Regions from separate parts of the Halanaerobium hydrogeniformans genome, predicted to be linked through region 1. Evidence: riboswitches for the same ligand, from Rfam matches in the RefSeq annotation. Region 1 holds a riboswitch; the other holds the start of a gene.
The links. A riboswitch is a leader RNA that binds a small molecule or an ion and turns the genes downstream of it on or off. The one in region 1 is predicted to bind magnesium.
Positions count from the first base shown of each region.

Region 1 (11,549 bases):
TTTAAAACTATATTTGGAGGCGGCACTCGGATTTGAACCGAGGAATAAAGGATTTGCAGTCCTCTGCCTTACCACTTGGCTATGCCGCCTGGCTGCAAATTGAATGGAGCGGGAAACGAGATTTGAACTCGCGACCCTCACGTTGGCAACGTGATGCTCTACCACTGAGCTACTCCCGCTCAAAAATGGTGGTGAGAGACAGAATCGAACTGTCGACACGTGGATTTTCAATCCACTGCTCTACCGACTGAGCTATCTCACCAAAATGGCGGAGGAGACGGGATTTGAACCCGCGATCTCCGGCTTGACAGGCCGGCGCGTTAAACCGCTACGCTACACCTCCGTATAATATAAAATGGTGGGCGAAACAGGGCTCGAACCTGTGACCCCCTGCTTGTAAGGCAGGTGCTCTCCCAACTGAGCTATTCGCCCATCTGCAGTAGATTAAAAAACAATTACTGCGTCAGCAATAACTAGTATATATAAAAAGCAGACTCAAGTCAAAAACATTAATAGTTTATTAGACGCATTTAAAAGCTTTTAAGAATAATATACTCCTTTATACTCGATTAATCTAGTGCATACAAATTTTTCTTTTAATCTACAAACTCTAATTCAATACTGTCATTTTCTCTTAAATAATTCAGTATCTCTGTTGCTAAGACAGGGCTAATATCTGTTTCGACTGAATTATATGTATTAACAACCGTATTATATAAATCCCTTACATTAAAGAGAAAATTATTACCTCTAATTCTTTCTACTACTGCATTTATAACCTGTCTCTGTCTCTGCAGGCGAGTATCATTATCTAAGTCCTTCCAGCGTACAAAGTTTAAGGCTTCTTTACCAGATAAAAGATTATTACCGGCCCTTAAATTTAAACCCAGGCCTGGGACTCTCAGCTGCTCATCCAAAGTTATCTGTACTCCTCCGAGCTCATCAATTACTTTTTCAAAACCGGGAAAATTTAAATAAAGATAATAATCAAAGTCCCTGGACTTTGCCTGAGCTACTTTAGTGTTTAATTCTCTAAAATCAAAATCTTTTAAAGCTCTATTTTGATATTCCATAGTCTCATCAACTGTCTCGATAATAATTACTTCCTGTTCAGGTCTAATTTTAACTATCATAATTGAGTTAGCTTCAACCTCATCAAGTTCTTTATCATCTGTATCATCTAAACCAACAAATAATATATCTAATTCCTGTTCAAAAGTAGTATCATTTAAATTCATCAAACCCAACAGTCTGTCAATTAAACCTGGATCTTCTTGAAGTTGATCTCCCCCAACAATTAAATCATCATCTACAGGTTCTATTCCTCTTTCGAGATAATAACCTGTATAAGCAATAAATAAAATAAGCAGAGCTATTAAAGCAATCCCCAACCATTTGTATTTATTATTTTCTTTTTGATTTTCTTCTTTTTGATTATTTTCTGGATTTTTTTCTGCCAATGTAATTGACCTCCCTATTAATGAACTCTTGTCTCTATAAATTATATTCGTGATTATTAGCTTAATTCCTGCATATTTGGGCATTCTTAATGATTTTATCTACTTTCGATATCTTTAGACAAATTTTTAAAATTAATCAACAGGAAATTTCCAATTTCTATTGACAAAGAAATAATTTATGGTATAATTTATAATTGTGATGAGCCGAGGTGGCGGAACTGGCAGACGCGCAGCGTTGAGGGCGCTGTGGGCATTTTGTTCGTGTGGGTTCGAGTCCCACCCTCGGCACCATTTTAATTTAATAAGTTAATTTCCCCCAAGTTTACCCTGGTAGTGCAGGTTTCTTGGGGGTTTTTTGTTTCTAATGTAATTGATCTTTTAAAATAAATCACTATTCAAAACTATCCTGTAATTCTTCTTCAAGTTCATCGACTCCTTCTTCAACTTCTTCTCGCATTTCTTCCTCGGTGGTTGGATCATCATAGCCTTCTTCTGATCCTCCACATCCTGCTAAAGAACCAATATTTTTAAAGCTTATACAAATTTTGTCTTTTCTATATATTTTGAATTGAGCTATCTCCCCTATTCTTAACCGAATTTGATTGTAATTTTAGTGCTGCAAGCTTAGAATTAATATGATAAGATTATATTAACTAGCAAAGTATGATTTTATATTTTAATCTATTTTTAGGAGGAGATTAAAATTTATAAGAAACTTTTAATTATTTTGTTGATATCATTAATTATCGGTGGATGTGTCCCTGATGAAAGAGAAACTGTTAATTTAAAAGCTTATTTACCATTACAAGAAGGAATGACATATAATTTTACTGGTGAAGGACCAATTCATCCTGGTTTGGAAAGAGAAATTATGTTCACAGAAAACTCGTATGGACAGATTTTAGATAAAGGTACTGGTACAAATATAGTTTTAGTTTATAAAGTTGAAGAAAATCGAATAGTAAAAATATTTGCAGAAGCCGAATTTTATGACGAAAATAATTTAATTAAAAAATTAGAAGAGGAAGCTGAAGTTCAAGAGGTGATTTTACAACTACCGCTTGAAGAAGGTGCTACCTGGGAAACAAATGATAAAAAACGACGAATTGTTTCTACCGATAAAGTTATAACTGTACCTGCTGGAACATTTTATGATGTGATACAAATAAAGATTACTTCTCTTAATCAAGAAAATAACAATAAAAGCTATCATTATTATGCTAAGAACATCGGTTTAATCAAACAAAAGACTATTGGAGAAAATTTCGAAATTACACTTGAATTAGAGTTTTATGGGCTTTAAGTCTTCTCCCTGTTTTACTGCATAATTTAAAGCTTGCATTAATTGCTCATCTAAAATTATGATCTTTAGTTTCTTTTTAATTTAAATATTACATTTAGCTACTTTCTTCTCTAGCATTATTCGCTTTAAAATCAGTGCTAAACTCATCTATTTCTAATTCTATATTATCTATCTTTTTATGCTTAGAGTACTTAGCTATCAAATCATATAACATTTTAACATCTATCCCTTTGATTTGTAGATAAGCAGTGATTTTTAAAACATCATCTTGAATAAAATTACTGGATATATGCTTTATATTTCCACCACTCTCTTTAGCTATTTTTTCTAAACAAGACGTCCCTTCTCTTAAATCAGAATCATTAAATATAATAGTAATTTTACATTCAGAATCTCTAAAATTATTATGTTTACCAACAAATTTTTCCTGGAAATAACGCAAGCCAAGATGAGAAATGAGTACAACAAGAGCACCTATAATAGCTTCTTTCAAATATCCAGCTCCCGCTAATACTCCTGTAGCTGCACTGCACCATAATGTAGCAGCGGTATTTAAGCCACTAATGCTAAATCCTTTTTTTATTATAACACCTCCACCAAGAAAACCAATCCCAGAAACTATTGAAGCCCCAACTCTAGTCGGACTACTTTCTTCTGGAAACATCATTGAAAATAGAACATATAGTGCTGCTCCCAAAGCAACTAAAGTATTTGTTCTAATTCCAGCCATTCTTTTGCGCCATTCTCTTTCGACACCAATAATAACTCCAGCCATCAAAGCTACCAAAAGCCTTATAACAAATTCCCAAATTTCCATATTACTTCCTCCCTACTATTACCAAAGGTATATCTCAAAAACTTATTTTTATCTATGATACATTGAGATACTTCTCTTTCACCTACCAAAAAAAAATAAAGAACTCACAAGGAGTTCTTTACTAACAATGATTAACTATCAGCACCCAACTCCTCGTCTAAGCTTTAGCACTGTATGACATAGACTATATTAGTCAGCTATCTTAGATAGGCCTTAATTCGGTCTGCTATCTGTTCTACCCATTGGTGTCTCTGGACATTTCTGGGCAATAGCTTATCTCCATACAGGAGCCTCACTCAACAATTGGATATATAAATTTTCTATTCTATATTATATATATATTAGAAGAATATGTCAAGAAAATTTAATTTTTTTGTTTTACATAGATTTTTACAAATATATAACTCAATTGTTAATCAATACATCCTTCTATACAGTAACTGGATATTTCGATCCAGCAGAATATTAATATTTTCCATATCTTCTGATCCTTCACTATAGTCAAGATGGTTTCCCTCAAAATTAATAAAATCACCCTGACCTAATCCTTCATTTTCAACTAAAGGTGAGATATCAGAAACATTATTATAGCCAAAAGATAAAATTTCTAAAGCAGCAATTTCTGCTAAAGGTGAAATATCTTCTACCTGATTATGAACAAAAAATAATTCTTTTAAATTATCTAATTTAATTAAAGGTGAAATATCTTTAATTTGATTCCGATCTAAAATTAGTCTTTCTAAATCTTTTAACTTAGCAATTTCACTAATGTTGGTTAACTGGTTATTACTTAAATTTATGCTCTTTAAATTACTTAATTCTTTCAATGGAGAAATATCATTAATTCTATTATCTCCTAAAGTTAAGACTTCTAATTTATCTAATTCAGCAAGTGGGGTTATATCTGCTATATTATTGCTTTGTATATTTAATTCTTTTAAATCTTCTAATTCAACTAAAGGTGATAAATCTTCTATCTGGTTTTGACTTAAAATTAGCGTTTCTAATGCTACCAAATTGTCTATTCCTTCTAATGATTCTATTCCTTTGCTTACAGCATGCAGTTCTTTAATATCTTTAATTTCATCTTGATAAATTGCACCTGATGATTTATCTATGTTTTCTCTAACTGCCGCTTCTAAATTAGGATCTTCAAATTCAGCTTCTTCTCCCCTCATAATTCCACATCCTGAAACTAATAAAACTATTGATAAGCAAGCAATTAAAAACAATAATTTTTTCCTCATTTTCTCACCTTCTTTTGAGTTTAATCTTCTTTTTTAGAAAAAAAGTAATCTTTAATGCCAAATAAAGAGAAATCTGTCTCTATACTATAAATCCAGGCTGCAAAAATGGTAGTAATTGGTGCTACTAAAACTATGCCTATACTGCCAGTTAATATTCTTAATATCTCTGATACAATCAATCTCAAATTCATTATTCTGACAAAACTTGCTTCTCTAGTCATAAAGGCCATAAATAAAGTCATATAACTACCGATATATGCTAATAGTAAAGTGGTTGTCATTGTCCCGATTACCGCACTTCCAACATTAAAGCCCGATTTTGCTAATTCGAAAAAGCTAATATCCGGTTTTCTTAACTTGATTTCTTTTATAGTTGCAGCCATATCCATCGCTATATCCATTGCTGCCCCAGAAGCACCTATAACTACAGTAGCAAAAAATATATCTCTTATATTTAAATGCATATAACCAGCAAATAATACCTCTCCTACATAAGGAACAGAAAGACCATCTAAGGCTAAACGATTACCAAAAAAAACTACTACTCCAATGGTAATAAACAAACTGCTGACTGTCCCAACAAAAGCTGAAATACCTTTTTTGGTAAAACCGGCAATTGAAAAAACAATTAAGGCAGATAAAATTACCAAAACGAAACCAGAAAAATATAAAGGGTTTAAGCCATCTAACAAACCTGGAATTAGTAAATTCCAGATTATATATACACTTCCTGCAAAAGAAATTAAGGCTCTTAAGCCAGTATAACCAGCATATAATAATAACAATAACATAAAAAAAGCCATTAATATAAACGTCCAATTTTGCCTATAAACATCTAGAGCTATTGCTCCTGCTATTTGACCCTCAGCAGTTTCAAAAAGGCCTACTATAATTTCTTCACCTTCGCTGAAACTATAATCCCAGGCTAAACTACCTACTAACTGATTAGTGGCTCTAATTTGTTGACCTTGAAATTTTCCATCTTTTAATTCTACTTCAACAAATTGATTACCAAATCTAGTGATTCCGCTTCCCTGTACATCTCTATCATCTGTTTCTAAAACGACCCCTCTAGCTTCTCGACTAAATTCTTCATCACCAGGTCGATGGAAATAAAAACCGGCTAATATAGCAATTAAGATTAACCCAATAATTAATGATATCATTCTCTCTTTATTTAAAAGCAGCTTTTTGCTCATCAAACCCCTCCAATATTAGCAGTTATATGTATTGTGAACCTCTCCACCTAAATCAAAACCAAGATTTAGAGGGAGCTTCTAACTGCTTCATATAGATTAAAGTTCAACCTATATTACTAGGTCAGTTTACAAGATGTTTGGCTTTTAAGTTTTGCTCCTAATAGCTTAGGATACCCTTAATCTTGAAGGATTGTCCACAAATCCATTATCTCTCGCCTCTTTGATAGGTCTGAGAATACATTTATCGTTATGGTATTTACGAAGTATATTAAAACTACCATTCTGATCAGCATTAATTAATAGGCCCTCGTTAGTTTTAAAGAGACCTCTAGTAATTCTTCTGGATTTATCATAGTTACTTTTATTTATTTTTTCCAGATCTACTGAACTACATCCAGAAGTATAGCTTTCATCAATTCCAACAACTTTGATACCTTTTAGTTTAGCTTTGTATTCAATTAATTTTTTTAATCTCTGGATCGGTATTTGGACAAAAGATTTAAGTTTGCTGCATTGTTTAATATTTTTTATATCTCCAATTACAATAGTTTCTACTTGATTTTCAATTGCTAAATCAACTATTTTGCAGCTAGCTTTATGGAGATAATCTCTAATATAATTTCTTCTCTTTAATCTCAGATATTTTATTCGTTTAGTATCTCTAATTTTACTGGTAGCTAACTGCCTCATTCTAATGCTTTGTAGTCTGGCAATTTCTTTATTAAAATAAGAATTTTTGGATTTAATAGTTTTACCATTGATAATATAACAATCAGAATTGTTTTTAAATGTTAAAGTAGCCAAATTATCAAGACCTAGATCTACTGCCATTATGTTAGATTTCTTATTTTCTTTTGCCTCTTTAACTTTGTAGATGATTAGTAGATACCATCTTTTAGAAATACGGTCCTGCTTAATCTTTATCTGCTGGACAGCATCTAAATCTATAATGCTTTGAACTGCTTCAGGCAGCTCAAAATTAAGAAGGCCAAATCGAATACGGTCATACTAAAGCTTTCCTTGCGTATTATAAATTAAAAGCTTTAGTGACCTTCACATTATATTTAGATTGTATCTTTTTAGATAAGGATAAGAGTAATTTATTATCTTTAATTCTAACAGCCAGATTGGTAAAAATTATTTCACAGGGATTACTGTTCATATGTTTAAAATTCGGTGACCCTGGCTGACCTTTATATTTTTGAGGATTCTTTTTATAATCTTTGAGAGAATTAAAAAAACTTTTCCAGTCCTTAGCTAACTGCTTTAATGCCTGCTGTCTGTTATGGGAGTGAAGGTAGTCATTATGCCAGTTATTTTTATATCTAGTTTCTAATTCAGTATAGACAGCTTTTACATCTTTATTATTTTTAATCTGATAATTGACTGTATTATATAATTTAGAGCAATGCCAGGCTAATTCATTAATTATTACTAATTGCTTATGGCTTAATTTAGGCTTGAATTTAAATGATAATCGCATTGATTTTTCACCTCCATCCTACTATAATTATATCATACATATGTTTGCTTGTAAAAGAAAAAATGGAGGTTTGATCTTTATGAATAGAGACTTAAATAACAATTATCATTCTGTTTATAGTCTACAATATCATTATTGTATCTTCTGGTGGTGCTACTATTGAGACAATTAAAAAGTATATTGAAAATCAGAATAAATAGCCAATTTATCTCCACCCAATGCATAGCTTGGATGGAGTTTTCTTAGCAGTTTTAGATAAAATAAAGTTAGCAGGCAGCCCAATTATTAGTCTACCTGCCAACTTTGAAATTTAGCATTTAATATTCACTATATTATTTTATCTGCCAAATATTCTTCTTAATAAGTTACGACTTTCAGCTACTTCAATTTCAGCTACTCCTACTTCTGGATCTAATTCGAAGTCCAATAAAGCTGCTGTGATTTTAGCTACATCTGTATTATCCATTCTACCTTCATAATTACTAGCTCCTGCACCATGAGCAGTAAGTTGGATAGCAGAACCGGTGTGAGATGAAGTATTCCAACCAATCTTAGCTCTTCTGGAAACAATATGAGCTAATGTAGACTGAGCTGGTGAAATCCAGGGAGCCTGTGGCCAATGAGCATACATTACATCGCGCATTGCTTCTTCATCATAAGGAACATCATAATCCTGACCGCCATCATAAACGCCACCTATTCTTCCAGGGCGGCCAACATCTGCTTCGCGACCATATTCTTTCTCAATCGCTACACCATGTTCCATCCAGGCCTGTTCTCTTGGTGTTAATTCATCTAAACCGAACTTATCAGCTATATCTTGATACCATTGTTCTTCATTTTCAAAAGCAATTCCTTCTTCTATAGACGCATTTTGAGCAAATATAGGCTCAAAATTTAAATAATAACCATATTCCATACCTTCACAACTGTTTAAACCTAAACCACCAGTTTCGTGGTCACCTGCAACTATAATTAAAGTATTGTCAGGATTTTCTTCATAAAATTCTAACGCAACTCCAATTGCTTCATCAAAAGCAATAGTGTCATAGATCATTCCACCTGGATCATTGTTGTGAGCTGCATGGTCAATACGTCCACCCTCAATAACCATCATGAATTTCCCATAATTTTCTAAAGTATTAAGGGCTACTTTTGTCATTTCAGCTAGACTGGGTTCTTCTGCAGGATCTCTATCAATTTCATAACTCATATGAGTTGGATGAAATCCGGCTAATAGTCTCTCTCTGCCTTCAGGTGCAAAGTTTCTGAATTTCTCTACGTCTGCTGGACCCTCAAAAATATTATAGCCAGCTGCTGTAAATTCTGCATACATATTTCTATCATCTGTTCGACTTGAAGCAGGATGATCTTGAGGGTATAAGTGTCTATATCCACCACCAGCTATAACATCAACTTCTTTTTCTAAATAATGTTCAATAATCTCATTTTCCATCCCTCTATCAGGTACATGGGAAGCAAAGGCTGCTGGAGTAGCATGTGTAATTCTTGTAGTGGTAACTAAACCAGTACCCCAGTCATTTTCCCTGGCCCTATCCATTATGGTAGTTGTAGGTTTATGATCAGTTGTCATTCCTACATAACCAAAGTTGGTCTTATGTCCTGAAGCTAAAGCAGTTGCAGTCTGAGCAGAACCAGGTACTACTTTATCTGCACCATAAGTAGTAGTAATAGCCATCTCATCTAATTTGTTCATGTTTAATCTAAAATCAGGATCATCATATTTAGCCTGTAAATAATATTCAGTCAAAGTCGACTGTGCATTACCTAAACCATCACCGATGAAAAAGAATACATGTTCTACTTCTTGCGCCTCAGTTTGAACAGGTGCAAAAGCTAAAGCTGCAAAAACACTAACAAACATTACTAGGGTTGCTAAACTTAATTTCAAAATTCTTTTTGCTGACATTTAAATTTCCCCCTGATTTTTAATGAAATTTTAGTAATACTTGCTTTTTTATTAAGCCTTTAAAAAGACTTAACTCTAAAAACTAATTCTTCTCCCCCCTTTTTAAGTTTTTAAATTTTATTCAATTCCGAGCGCCCCAACTCGCCAAACAAAATTTAAAAAATTATCATCTTAATAATGCAATATCTTAGCTAAATTTAATGCAAATATCCTGTCAATTTGCCTAATAATAAATACAAATTACATAAAGATAGCTGCAAAAAACTTAATAATTAGTGAACGTTCTGAATTTTATTAATATACAAAAAATAGCACTTATTGATTTATAGTAAAAATCAATCATTAATTCTCTAAAAACTTCAGGATTAAATAATTTAATTTCTATATATATATAAATCAAATAGTACTATAATAAGTTTTATCAACTCGCCTCCAAAAAACCAAATTTCAATTTTTTTTTTGGCAAAAATACAAAGTTTATATTAAAAATATTTAAAATTTTAATGATACCATTATCATAACAGATTTTTCGACTTTTTTCAATGAAATTCAAAATCAATTTTTAAAAGGTGAATTGCAACATGCAATGCACGCTTTTTTAATCTTTCTTAAAATCACCTGTACCTTCATTACTTCTAGACACTAAAGCTTAATTTCTCTTTAAATAATTTATCTGAGTTTTCATAGTTAAACATTTTTCTAGGATAAGTATTTATAAAATCCTGAATCTTTTTTATCAGTTTTCTCTTAATACCTTTAAAACTTGTGCCTTTAGGTAAAAATCTTCTGATAAACTTATTAGCTACTTCATTTGATCCCCTTTGCCAGCTACAGTATGCATCACAATAATACAAACTAGTTCTAGGTATACTGCTACCTGTATATGATTGTTCTATACCTTCATAATCTGCAAATTCTGAACCGTTGTCTGTAGTAATCGATTTAAATGTTTCCCTAAAATTAACAACCCCAAATCGTCTTTCTATACGATCAAGTCCTTTTACCACTGACTTTGCTTTTTTGTTTGGTATTTTTTCTATGATTTCCTGCCTAGTTTGTCTTTCTGTCAGCACTAGTAAGGCAGGTTCATCTTTTTGTTTTAACCCTTCTACTAAGTCCATCTCCCAATGCCCAAATTCCTCCCTGGTATCAGCTCCTTCAGGCCTATCTCTAATTGTACGACCTTCCTTACGCCTCGTAGTGCTTTCACTTTCTTTTGGTCTGTCTTTCCCAGTTTTATAATTACCATGTGGGAGATCGCTTCTGTCTATATTCAAAACACCTTTATCTATGTAATTATAGATTGTTTTCCAGTGTAATTGAATTTCAAATTTATCTGATTCTTCAATGTCTTTTGCCACTGCTGCAGGAGATCTTAATTCCTTGATTTTTTCTTCTATAAATTCTGCTAACTCTTTATTTTTATCGATTTTTAAATCAGGGCCTTTATTCGAATTATTAAATTCATATACTTTCTGTGCTATCTCTGGTACATATTCTTTTCTGGTTGTTCCATCACCATTATCAAGTTCTACCTCACCTTTTTTTATTTCTCGACTGATTGTTGTTCTATGGCAGTTTAATTCTTCGCCTATTTCAGTATAATTTTTTTCTTGGACATTATATAAATGTTTAATTAATTTGCGATCATCAAAATTCAGGTGTTTTCCTTTGCTTCGTTTTGTGTTACAATTACTTTGACACATATTCTGTACCTCCTAATGTTTTTGTCGCTATTAACATTATACAAAAGGTACAGGTATGTGTCTATTTTTTTATCTAATCACCGCGTGCATTTAATTATACAATTCAAAATCAATTTTTAAAAATATATTTAAGGTTTTTATAATCGATTAGGAGGAAAATAATTAATTAATTTTCTGTCCTCTCCCACCACCACAGCATACCGTTCGGTACTGGGCGGTTCATTAAGTATTAGTTACATGTGCATATCTTTCCGTAAAGCTAAAGTATCCCAGTTTCTTTAATAAAATGTTTCATTCTTCAGATTCCACCTCACGGTGGATACCCTTGTCTTCAGCTAGCGGGTGGCACTATTAACCTCCACATCACTATATAGCCCCCTAACAGAATTGGAGAAAAAGTTTGA
Region 1 covers NC_014654.1:1,646,555-1,658,103, forward strand. Annotated here, with positions in the region: tRNA gene HALSA_RS07475 (tRNA-Cys) at 15-89, opposite strand; tRNA gene HALSA_RS07480 (tRNA-Gly) at 105-179, opposite strand; tRNA gene HALSA_RS07485 (tRNA-Phe) at 187-262, opposite strand; tRNA gene HALSA_RS07490 (tRNA-Asp) at 267-343, opposite strand; tRNA gene HALSA_RS07495 (tRNA-Val) at 357-432, opposite strand; gene HALSA_RS07500 (LCP family protein) at 597-1,460, opposite strand; tRNA gene HALSA_RS07505 (tRNA-Leu) at 1,664-1,751, shown strand; gene HALSA_RS07510 (TapB family protein) at 2,188-2,763, shown strand; gene HALSA_RS12470 (MgtC/SapB family protein) at 2,858-3,580, opposite strand; M-box (ykoK) riboswitch at 3,722-3,891, opposite strand; gene HALSA_RS07520 (leucine-rich repeat domain-containing protein) at 3,997-4,827, opposite strand; gene HALSA_RS07525 (YibE/F family protein) at 4,848-6,026, opposite strand; partial or broken gene HALSA_RS13335 (RNA-guided endonuclease InsQ/TnpB family protein) at 6,192-7,509, opposite strand; gene HALSA_RS07535 (alkaline phosphatase) at 7,847-9,439, opposite strand; gene HALSA_RS07540 (IS30 family transposase) at 10,075-11,145, opposite strand.

Region 2 (11,549 bases), 890 kb from region 1:
AAGCATGAAATATTGTAAGGAGGTGTTCTAAAGTCGCAAATAAGGATATAGATTTAATTACGAAGGTTGCAATATTGTATTACAAAAAAGAATTAAACCAGACCAAAATTGCTGAGAAATTAGGTATTTCAAGACCGAAAGTAAGCAGACTTTTAGCAAAAGCTCGTGATAAAGGGATAGTAAAAATTGAAATAGTAAGTCCTGTTACTGATACCTCCTATTTAGAAAGTGAACTGGCTCAGAAATTCAACCTAAAAGAAGTTATAATTGTTGATATGACAGATGAAGAGCCAGAAGCAGAACGAAAAAGAACTGCCGCAGATGCAGCCCTATCTTTTGTTGAAAGAATAACAACCGGCAGTGAATACATAGGAGTTTCTGCCGGTACAACCATCCATGCTTTAGCCAAAAGAGCCCAAGCGACTGCAAAAGAAAATTATAAGATAATACCAATCATTGGAGCTTTAAAAGATACCGGAAAGAGTTTTAATGCCAATGAAATTTCCAATCTTTTATCAGAGAATATGGGAGGAACAAGTTTTCTTTTAAATGCACCTGCCTTTGTTAAAGACAGTAAAACTGCCGCTTTTTTTAGAAATGAAGATAGGATTAGAAAGATATTTAAGCTCTATGATAAATTGGATTTGGTTTTGCTGGGAATTGGTAAGGCAGATCAAAAACATCCACTTATAGCAGGGCATTTAAGGGGAAAAGAGCTTGCGAAATTTAAAAAGTTAAACACCTGTGGCAGTATTAGCTCTATTTTTTTTGATCAGGCAGGAGAGATTTTAGAGCTCCCCTTTAGAGATAGAATTATAGCAATCTCTGCTGAAAAATTGAAAAAAGTAGAATTTAAAATTGGAGTAGCTCTGGGAGGATATAAAAAACAGGCAATTTTAGGAGCTTTAAGAAGTGGCTTAATTAATGTCTTAGTTACAGACAGGTCGATGGCAGCCTGGTTAAAAAAACAAAAACAAGGAGTGTAAACATGAAAAAAACATTAATCTTATTTTTAGTGGTAGCCGTTGTTTTAACTTTTTCCATTTCGGTCTTGGCTGAAAGCAAAGAGATAGCAGTTTTAACACCCTATCTAGAATCAGTTACAACCAATACCATGATCAGAGCTTTTGAAGAAAAGGCAGAAGCAGAAGGCTGGAATGTTAGGGTCATTGATACCAAAGGTGACTTTAATGAACTGGCAAATCGCTATGATGATGTTATATCTCAGGGAGTAGACGCTATTGTAATGGGAATGGGAGATCCCAATCAGCTGAGACAGCAGATAAGAAAAGCCAATGAAGAAGGTATTCCTGTTTTTGGTGGAGATGCAGGCTATATAGAGGGAATGGAAGTTAATGTAACTTCTAATAACTACGTTTTAGGAGCTCAAAATACAAGTTATTTATTAAATAGGATCGGTTCCGGAAAAATAGTTAAATTATATCATTCTGCTCATCCAGGTGTTTATCAGCGTGAAGTAGTATTTGACGCTATAGTTGATTCGCGTGATGATATTGAAGTAGTAGCAGAACACTATGTACAGGTTCCTGGACCAATCGAAAATGCTCAGCAGGCTATGCAGTCAATTCTTCTCTCCAATCCAGATATTGATGGAGTCTGGGCAGCCTGGGATGAACCTGCAATTGGAGCAGAACTTGCGATAAGGCAGTCCGGAAGAGATGATATTGTTGTTGTAGGTATAGATGGCAACTCTCAGGCAATTGAAATGATAGCCCGCGGTTCTTCTATTAAAGCAACAGTTAAACAGGATTTTGCAGCGATGGGAGAAATTTTAGTAGAACAGATTAAAACCGTTTTTGCCGGGGAAGAACTAACAGATCATATTCTTTATGCACCTGCTAATTTAATAACTGAAGATAATGCAGCCGAATTTATGGATTAAAAAGTTAAATATAACAGCCCCTCAATATCCGGGGGGTTGTTTTTTTAAAAGGTGGTGAAAAAATGGCAGAGAATTTATTAGAACTAGAGAATATAACAAAAACTTTTCCCGGTGTTAAAGCATTAGATAAAGTCGATTTTTCACTTAATAAAGGAGAAATTAGAGCCCTGGTCGGAGAAAATGGTGCCGGTAAATCAACTTTGATTAAAATTCTGGCAGGAATATATGAAAAAGACAGTGGTAAGATATTTTATCAAAAGCAAGAGGTTGAAATAGATGATCCAGCCCGGGCTAAGGAACTTGGTCTGGCCTTTATCCATCAGGATTTAAATCTGATCCCCTATTTTAATGCGGTAGAAAATATCTGGTTGGGTTATGATTATCCCAGACAGGGGGTTAAATTTAATAAAAAAAAGATGAGAAAAAGAGTTTTAGAACTGGCAGAAAGTTTAAATTTCGAATTTGACATTCTAAAACCTGTTTCAGAACTATCAACTGCCAATAAATGGCTGGTGGCAATTTTAAAAGCATTTATCATGGATGCAAAATTACTGGTTTTAGATGAGCCAACAGCAGCTTTAACAGATAAAGAAATCAAGGAATTATTTATAAATTTAAAGAGGATTAAAAAAATGGGAATAGCAATAATCTATATTTCTCACCGTTTAGAAGAAATTTTTGAGATAGCAGATTCGATAACTGTTTTAAAAAATGGCAAAAAAGTAGCTGACCGTAAGATAGATGAGGTTAGTAAAGAAGCTTTAATCAAACTGATGACAGGAAAAGAAAAATTGAGCCGTTTTCCAGCCCGTGAAAACAGGCAAAAAAGCACAGAAAAGGTTTTAGAATTAGAAGGCTTAAGTGGAGAAAGCTTTTCTGAAATCTCTTTTACTTTAAACAAAAATGAGATATTGGGCTTTTTCGGCCTGGTGGGTGCAGGCAGAACAGAACTGATGGAAGCAATATTTGCTTTAAGAGAAATTAAAAATGGCAGTCTTAAAATAAATGAAGAGGAGATCAAAGTAAAAAATCCCGGGCAGATGATAAAAAAGGGTGTTGTTTTAATTCCTGAAGATAGAAGAGAAGAGGGTCTTGTTTTAAATATGGGTGTAGATGAAAATATCTCCCTCCCCAATTTAGAAATGATGCTGCAATCAAAGCTTTTAAAAAATATAGATAAAAAAGCAGAAAAAAAAGAAAGTAAAAGGCTAATAGAGGAGCTGAGTATTAAAACACCTAGTTTAGGTCAGCAGGTAAAATTTTTAAGTGGTGGTAATCAGCAGAAGGTAGTAATAGCAAAATGGTTATATAGAGACACCTCCGTCTTTATTTTTGATGAACCAACAGTAGGCATAGATGTAGGAGCTAGAACTGAAGTCTATTCGCTAATCAATCAGCTTGTTGATGAGGCCGGTGTTATTGTGGTTTCTTCTGATATACTGGAGGTTATGGGTATTTGTGACCGGATTGCAGTAATGAGTAATGGTAGCTTAACAGGTATCTTAAATAAAGAAGAGTTCAGTCAGGATAAAATACTGCAGTTAGCCTATGAGGAGGTTAGATGATGACAGAAATTTTTAAAAAATATGGAACAATAATTGGACTAATGATTATAATAATTACCTTTGCAATATTAAGGCCAAATACATTTTTAAGCCTTAGAAACTGGTCTAATATCTTAGAACAGATCTCCCTTTTAGCAGTAATTTCTGTTGGGGCAACAGTGGTAATGGTTATTGGAGAATTTGATCTTTCTATAGCCAGTGTGGCAAGTTTTGCCGGAATAATTACAGCCGGACTTTTGGTACAGGGATTTTCCATGTATTTAGTAATCCCAGCAGTTTTACTTTTAAGCTTTGCTTTTGGTTTAATCAATGGATTTTTTGTAGCAAAGTTAAACATCCTTTCTTTTATTACCACTCTTTCTAGTGGTACCTTTTTAGGTGGAATAACTTACTGGTATTCGGGAGGAACTATAATCTTTTCCGGAATTCCAGATGAATTTTTAATCTGGGGTCAGGGAAGTTTTTTAAATATAGCTCTGGTAATCTGGATTATGCTGATAGTTGCTGTAGTTTTCTGGTATATCTTTAATCAAACAATGCTGGGCAGGCATCTCTATGCTATTGGGGGTAATGAAAAAGCAGCCCGCTATTCTGGAATCAAGGTAGAAAAAAATAAATTAATCGCCTTTGGTTTAACAGCTGTTTTAGCAGCCTTAACTGGAATACTTTTGGCATCACGTCTCGGCTCTGCCCATCCAACAGCTGGAGGAGGTTATCTTTTAAGAGCATATGCAACAGTGTTTTTAGGAATGACCCTCTTTAAACAGGGAGAAGCTAATGTTTTAGGAACCCTGGTTGGTGTTTTAATCATGGGAGTATTGGCAAATGGTTTAACCCTCCTAAATGTTCCTAATTATTTTCAGGATATGCTTACAGGCTCAATAATAATTGCAGCTTTAGTTTTTCAGGGAATGACAGTTAAAAACAATTAATTCAGGCAGGTGATAAATGTGGACAATAAAGAATTAAGCCAATATCTAAAAGAAAAAAAAGCAGCAGATAAAGCAATTTTAGTAGCATATTTACCTGCACTTTATCCGGACTATGAAAGATCAAAAAGATGGATAAATTTACTTTTTGCAAATGGAGTAGATGCTGTAGAACTTGGTTATCCAGCCCGGGATTCCAGTATGGATGGCCAGATTATTACAGAAGCCAACCAAAAGCTCTATCAGGTAGGTTTTAATGCAGAAAAATATTTAAAATTGGCTGCAGATATAAATAGCAAAACAGAGATCAATAGATTGATCTTGATGGGTTACTGGAAAGAGTTAAAAAAAGAATTTTTCAGTGAATATAAAAAGCAGTGTCTTGAAACAGGTATTGAATCATTGATTTTACCTGACCTAAAGGATAATGAGGATAAAAAATATCTCCAGGCTGAGGGTTTTAAAATAATATCTTTTCTGGACAAAAAAGAAAAAATAAAAAGCTACCAGCCTGATGGAGAACCTTTTGTTTACTGTCCCAGTTATCTGGGGAAAACAGGTCAGAGCAGTGAATTTGATTATGAACATTTAAAAAATTTAAAAAAAGCTCTTGCCAATTCAGCTTTTGCTTTAATGCCACAGTTGGTTGGTTTTGGCATCAGTTCTGCCGAAGATGCAGCTCAGGTCATGGAATTAGGTTATGATGGGATAATAGTCGGCAGTGCTCTGCTGAATAAATTTGAAGAGAGCGAAGCCGAAGCTATCGAATTTTTAAGAGAACTTAAGAAGGGTCTTAATAAGGAGTGGTCATATGTCAGATGAAAAATATCTGTTGAGTTTTGATATCGGATCAACTGCAGTCAAATTGATCATATTTGATAAAAAGCTAAAAGTAGTTTATAAAGCTCAAAAGGCGGTTCCAGGCTACCAGGAAGATGGTTTTCAGTATCAGAAGGCTGAAGACTGGTGGGAAATCATCATAGAATTAAGCCACAAAATGCTGCAAGAAAGTTCAATTGATGCGGATGAGATTGCTGCAGTAAGTTCTACAGGCCAGATGGAAGACTGCCTACTTTTAGATCAAGCAGGTAAACCATTGACAGAAGTGCTGCTTTATTCTGATGGCAGGGCAAAAAAGCAGTATCAATTTTTAGTTGATAAATATTCACAAAAAACTTTAAATAAAATGACAGCCAACCAGTTTGATGTTTTAATGTCAATTAATAAATATCTCTGGCTGAGAGAGAACAGAAAAGAAACATTTAAAAAACACCGTAATCTTATTCTAGGTGCAAAAGATTATTTAAACTTTAAATTAACAGGAAAAAATGTATCTGATTATACTAATGCATCTACAACAGGATTTTTAGCTATGGAGAAAATGGAATATAATCAGAAATTGATTAAGGAGCTTAATTTTGAGCGGGAGTATTTACCAGAACTTAAGACAGCTGAGGAGATTATTGGCACTATTAATGCTGAAGCAGCAGCAGAACTTTGGCTGCAAGCAGGAACGAAGGTTATTAATGGTTCAGGTGATGTTGGAGCCTCAACCCTGGGAGCAGGAGCCCTAAAGGTAGGAGATATTTACTGTTACTTGGGTACTACCGGTTGGTTAGCAATGCCCTCTGAAGATATTTCTGAAAATAAAAATTTATTTACTTTAAGTAATACAAGAGCAGAAAATTATATTATTGCTGGAGCTGTTTTAAATGCAGGTCAGGCTTATGATTGGTTTTTGAGTAAGATAATGAACCATCAAGAAATAGATGAAGAGGTTTATAAAAATGCAGAAAATAAATTATCCAACTTAGACAGCACAAAAAATCAATCGATATTTATTCCCTATATAAATGGAGAAAGAAGTCCGCTTAAAGTCAGCGAAAAAAGTGGTGTTTTTGCCAGGCTAGGTGCTAATTCAGATAGCTGGCAGCTTTTAGAAGCTGTACTGGAAGGTGTGAGCTTTTCTCTAAAACATAACTTGATTGAAATGACCGGCAGCTCCAGCTTATTTGATAAAAAGCTACAGCTTAACTTAATTGGTGGTGGCAGTAAATCTAAAATCTGGCCGCAGATGCTGGCAGATATTTTAGAAAGCAGAGTTAATGTACTTGACTTAGAAGTTGGTGCACCATCTCTGGGAGCAGCGATGATAGCCCTTAAGGCTCTTGGTGAAATTGATGGCTATGGAGAGCTGAGAGAGAACTTTAAAATAACTAAAAGCTTTGAACCACAGAGTAGATTGAAAGATCATTATCAGCAGAAATATGAAAATTATATTCAGTTGGTAAATAAGATTTTTTAGTAATATCTACTGAAAAATTTTATATTCAACTAAAAAGCTCCTGCATATGCAGGAGCTTTACTGATAATATTAAATAAATTCAATTTGTAATTTGCTTTTTTAAGTCATATAATTAAGCTGAAAACAGGCTGAAATTTAAATTTTTTTAACTCAAATGATCTTTAAATAAGGAGCTGAAAAAAATGGCAGGAAATAATATAGAAGAAAAACTTTATCAGAGTATTTTTAAGAGAAAATCGATTAGAAAGTACAGCCAGGAGCCTTTAGAAATGCATAAATTGAATCAGATCAGAGATTTTTTAGCCAGCAGATCAGGACTCTATTCAAACATAGATGTAGAGAGCAAAATTGTTTCCGAAGATAAAATCAGCAGTCTGCTGCCGATCAAAGCTCCCCATTATCTTGTCTTTTTTTCTGAAGAAAAAGACGGGTATTTGCAAAATGCCGGTTTTATACTTCAGCATTTAGATCTTTATCTTTCTTTAATTGGTCTTGGTAGCTGCTGGTTTGGACTTGCTAAAGCAAAAAAAGAAATAGCTGAGCAGTCTCAGCTCAGCTATGTAATAACTCTAGCCTTTGGTGCGGCTGAAGAAAAGCTTTATAGAGAAAATAAAGCAGAATTCCAACGCAAAGAGCTTCAAGAGTTAAGAGATAAAGATATTCATGATGAGCTGATTGAAGCTGCCAGGCTTGCACCTTCAGCAACCAATAATCAGCCCTGGTATTTTAAAGTCTCTCAAAATAGGATAGATCTTTATTTAGAAAAGCCTAACCTTTTAAAAAAGATATTTTATCAAAAAATGAATCAAATTGATATAGGTATTGCAGCAGCTCACTTAAAGTTAGCTGCCACTCACTATAATAAAGATGATAAATTTTTATTCAACTGTCCAAAAGCAGATCAATTAGTTGATTATCTTTATCAATTTTCTTTAAAAGTTAATTAAAGCAGATGGCCTAAAAATACATTTACCAAAAAGAAGTAAATAAATAGGCCGGTAATATCTTTAATGGTTGTGATAATCGGGTCAGAACCTGCTGCCTGATCAAAACCTAATTTAACCAGTAAATAGGGGATCATGAATCCGAGTGCAGTAGCAATAGTAATTGTAAAGGTTAAAGAAAGCCCTACAACAATACCAAGAGCAGGCATCTGCTGCCAGAGGGCTGCAATTATTCCTGCTGCTAGGCCCAGTAATGCGCCCATGCTTAAACCTACCTTTACCTCACGCCACCAGTGCTGAAAAAACCTGCGGACATTGATCTGGCCTAAAACTAAGGCTCTAGTAAAAATTGTTGATGACTGAGTACCAACATTACCACCCATATCCATGATAACAGGGATAAAAATTGCCAGGGCTGCAATTGCCTCTAAACTTGCTTCAAAACCTTCAATCACCAGGCCGGCCAGCATACCACCGATTAAGGTGATAATTAAAAACGGGAGCCGAACCTTCCAGACATCCATCATTGAACCTGAAATCAATACTCTACTCCGGTCTGTTTCATCTTCACCAAAACTACCAAAACCAGCTTTATTTAAAATATCCTCTGTTGTTTCTTCTTCAAGTACATCCATAGCATCATCAAAAGTAATAATTCCAACCAGCCTGTTTTCTCTATCTACTACAGGAACTGATAAAAGATCCTGGTGCTGGAGAAGTCGGGCAACCTCTTCCTGATCAGTATAGGTATTTACAGAAACAGGATTATCATACATTATATTTTCGATTTTTTCTTCGGGATCTGCTATTACCAGAACTCTTAAAGAAAGAACACCTTCAAGCTTTCTCTTGCTGTCAAGGATATAGATCGAATATATAGTTTCTTGATCGATCCCCATTTTTCTGATTTGTTTTAAAGCATCTTCAGCTGTTATTCCTTTTTTAAAGGCAACATAATTGGGGTTCATTATCCGACCTGCTGTTTCTGGAGCATATCCTAAAAGTTCTGCTATTGTGTCTCTTTCTTTTTTGCTAAAAGAGTTCATGATCCTTTTGGCAACTTTCGCGGGTAGTTCATCTAATAGTCTGGCCCGGTCATCAAACTGCAAATCTTCCATTAGTGCAATAACTTCATCTTCAGCAAAATTATTAATTAAATCTTCCTGGAAATTAGGGTCTAATTTTTCAAATACCTCAATTGCAAAGTCTTTATTTAATAATCTAAACACAATGACCTGATCATTTTTTTCTAATTCACGCATCAGTTCAACTATTTCTACTAAATTCAGCTGATTTATTCTTGCTTTCAGCTGTGTCATCTTCTTTTTATCAATGAGATGAGTGATTTCTTCATAAAGTGACATTTTAATTCCTCCTCAATCTTTATTTTTTTAAATTTTATAAGTGTTTGATCATCATCATCAGCCACTTTTGTATCACCCCCAATTAAAATTATTGCCAGGAAAAAGAAAAAGGCTCCCTAAGGAGCCTTGAATAATCAAGATAATAATTTTTAGATTAATTTTACTCCTCATCCTGGCTTTAGCACTATATGACGTAGATTAAAAATCAATCAGCTGCATTGGGTAGGCCTTATTCCGACCGTACCTGTTATACCCATTGGCGTCTCTGGACGTTTTTGGGCAGCAGCCTATATTCATATAGGAGCCTCACCTAACAAGTAATATTTATTTTTTTTAATATTAACACACAATTTTTTTGCTGTCAAGAAAATATTAATTTTTATCTTCTCCAGGTAGATGATATAATGAAAAAAATGAATGAATATTTGTGTAAAACTTTTAAGGGGGCTAATAAATTATGAGAAATGACTGCTGCTGGTGTGGAAAAGATACGACTGGTGGTCCTGTGTTTTCGCTGTCTGCTTCTTTTAATGAAAAGGGTCAAAGTCTGACTGAAGAAGAAGGTTATATTAAAGACTTAAAAACAAGTGATGGTAAAGAAGTCTGGACGATGATTACTGGTGAAAAATCACCTGCTAAAAAAATGGACAGGATATGCTCTTTATGTGCTGTTCGAATAAATGTGCTAGTGAGTTAAAAGAAACTCTTAAAGAAGAAAAATCATTTCTGGATTCCATTTCTTTTTTCTAAAAAACTAAAAATAGTTAATTATTTCTCTTAAAAAGATAAAAGGAGATGGTAGTTGATGCTTAAAGAAAAAAAATTAATAACAGGTGATAAAATACCAGAGATAGGATTTGGAACCTGGGATATAGCAGAAGAAGATGTTGGTAGAGCAGTTGAGATGGCTCTTGAAGCTGGCTATAATCATATAGATACAGCTGAAGGCTATAAAAATGAGGAGGGAATTGGCAGAGCAATTAAAGATTATGATCGCGAAAAATTATATTTAACCTCAAAGGTTCTGCCTAAAAACCTCTATTATGATCAATTGCTTGAGGCTGCTGAAAGATCAATAAATAAATTAGGTGTTGATTATCTAGATCTCTATTTAATCCACTGGCCTAATCCGGCTGTTTCTTTAAGAGAAAGCCTGGCAGCTATGAATAAACTTTATCAAAAAGGGTTAGTAAAAAGCATTGGAGTCAGCAACTTTTCTATATACCAACTAATGTTTGCTTTAAAAATAACTGATGTTCCGATTGCTGTTAATCAGGTAGAATTCCACCCCTATTATTATCAAAAAGAATTACTGGAATTCTGCAAAAATAATGATATTGTTGTGACTGCTTCTGCACCTTTGGCCAGAACAAAGGTTTTAAAAGATGAGCTCATTAAAAGTCTGGCTCAAAAATATGATAAATCAGCTGCTCAGATAGTACTGAAATGGGAACTCGCTAAAGGAGTTGTTCCTTTACCTAAGTCTACTTCTGCAGAGCATATAAAAGCTAATCTTGAATTATATGGATGGGAGATTGAACAAGACGACCTTGAAAAAATTGATCAACTTGAACAGCAGAAAAAAGTATATATGATCAGTTTAGATAGTGAAACCTATGGTATTAATGCTTAAGTATAGATAAAAAATAGAAATGAGGTATTTATGAGAAAAGAATGTACTATAAAAGCACTAAATTATGATAAAGAAATCGAGGCAACTATTTTTGTCGAATTAAAAGGGGAATGTCTTTGCTGGCATGGTTATGGAACAAGTGAAGACAATTGGGAAGAGGAAGAAGTATTTGCTACAGATCATGGAAATCTTTCCCTAAAATCTGTTTCTGCAGCTAATTATAATTATGAAATCGAAGGACTAGGAGAATTTAAGGTTGAGCTCAAGTGGTGTGATTCTTCCGAATCCGAAAAGGATATTGACTTATCATCAATGGGCCAACAGATAGATTTTTAAAATTTAACAAAAAGTTAACAGAGAAGATATAGTTTGTTCAGCTCAATTATGTTAATATTATTTTAAGGAGCTGAGAATATGAAAAAAGAAGTTGTAATTGTTGGAGGAAGTGATGTAGGAATTAGTGCTGCTCTGCGGATCAGAGAGCTTGATCAGAGTCTTAGGCCTTTAATAATAGCTGATAATAAATTTCCTAATTTCAGTATCTGTGGGATTCCCTTTTTCCTAGGGGGAGAAGTAGAAAAATGGCAGGATTTAGCCCATAGAAAAGAGAGTGACATTAAAGCGGCTGGAATAGATTTGCTTTTAGAAACAAGGGTAGAAAAAATTATACCTGAAGAAAATAAGCTGCTGGCAGTTAATGAAAATGGGACTCAGGAAATATTTTATGAGCAGCTTGTTCTGGGTACAGGTGGAATTAATATTGAACCCCCGATTAAAGGTCTAGAATTAGATGAGGTCTTTTTTATGCGCTGGATGGATGATGCGATTAGTTTTGATAATTTTACCAAAGCAGAAAAGCCCAAAAAAGCTGTTGTTGTTGGAGGCGGCTATGTTGGTCTTGAAATG
Region 2 covers NC_014654.1:756,117-767,665, forward strand. Annotated here, with positions in the region: gene HALSA_RS12370 (sugar-binding transcriptional regulator) at 75-986, shown strand; gene HALSA_RS03340 (sugar ABC transporter substrate-binding protein) at 989-1,903, shown strand; gene HALSA_RS03345 (sugar ABC transporter ATP-binding protein) at 1,966-3,468, shown strand; gene HALSA_RS03350 (ABC transporter permease) at 3,468-4,400, shown strand; gene trpA (tryptophan synthase subunit alpha) at 4,419-5,219, shown strand; gene HALSA_RS03360 (xylulokinase) at 5,209-6,702, shown strand; gene HALSA_RS03365 (nitroreductase family protein) at 6,885-7,649, shown strand; gene mgtE (magnesium transporter) at 7,646-9,010, opposite strand; M-box (ykoK) riboswitch at 9,167-9,335, opposite strand; gene HALSA_RS03375 (hypothetical protein) at 9,468-9,707, shown strand; gene HALSA_RS03380 (aldo/keto reductase) at 9,816-10,643, shown strand; gene HALSA_RS03385 (hypothetical protein) at 10,674-10,979, shown strand; gene HALSA_RS03390 (FAD-dependent oxidoreductase) at 11,058-11,549, shown strand, end outside.
Region 2: another riboswitch for magnesium. It lies ahead of mgtE (magnesium transporter); the one in region 1 lies ahead of HALSA_RS12470 (MgtC/SapB family protein).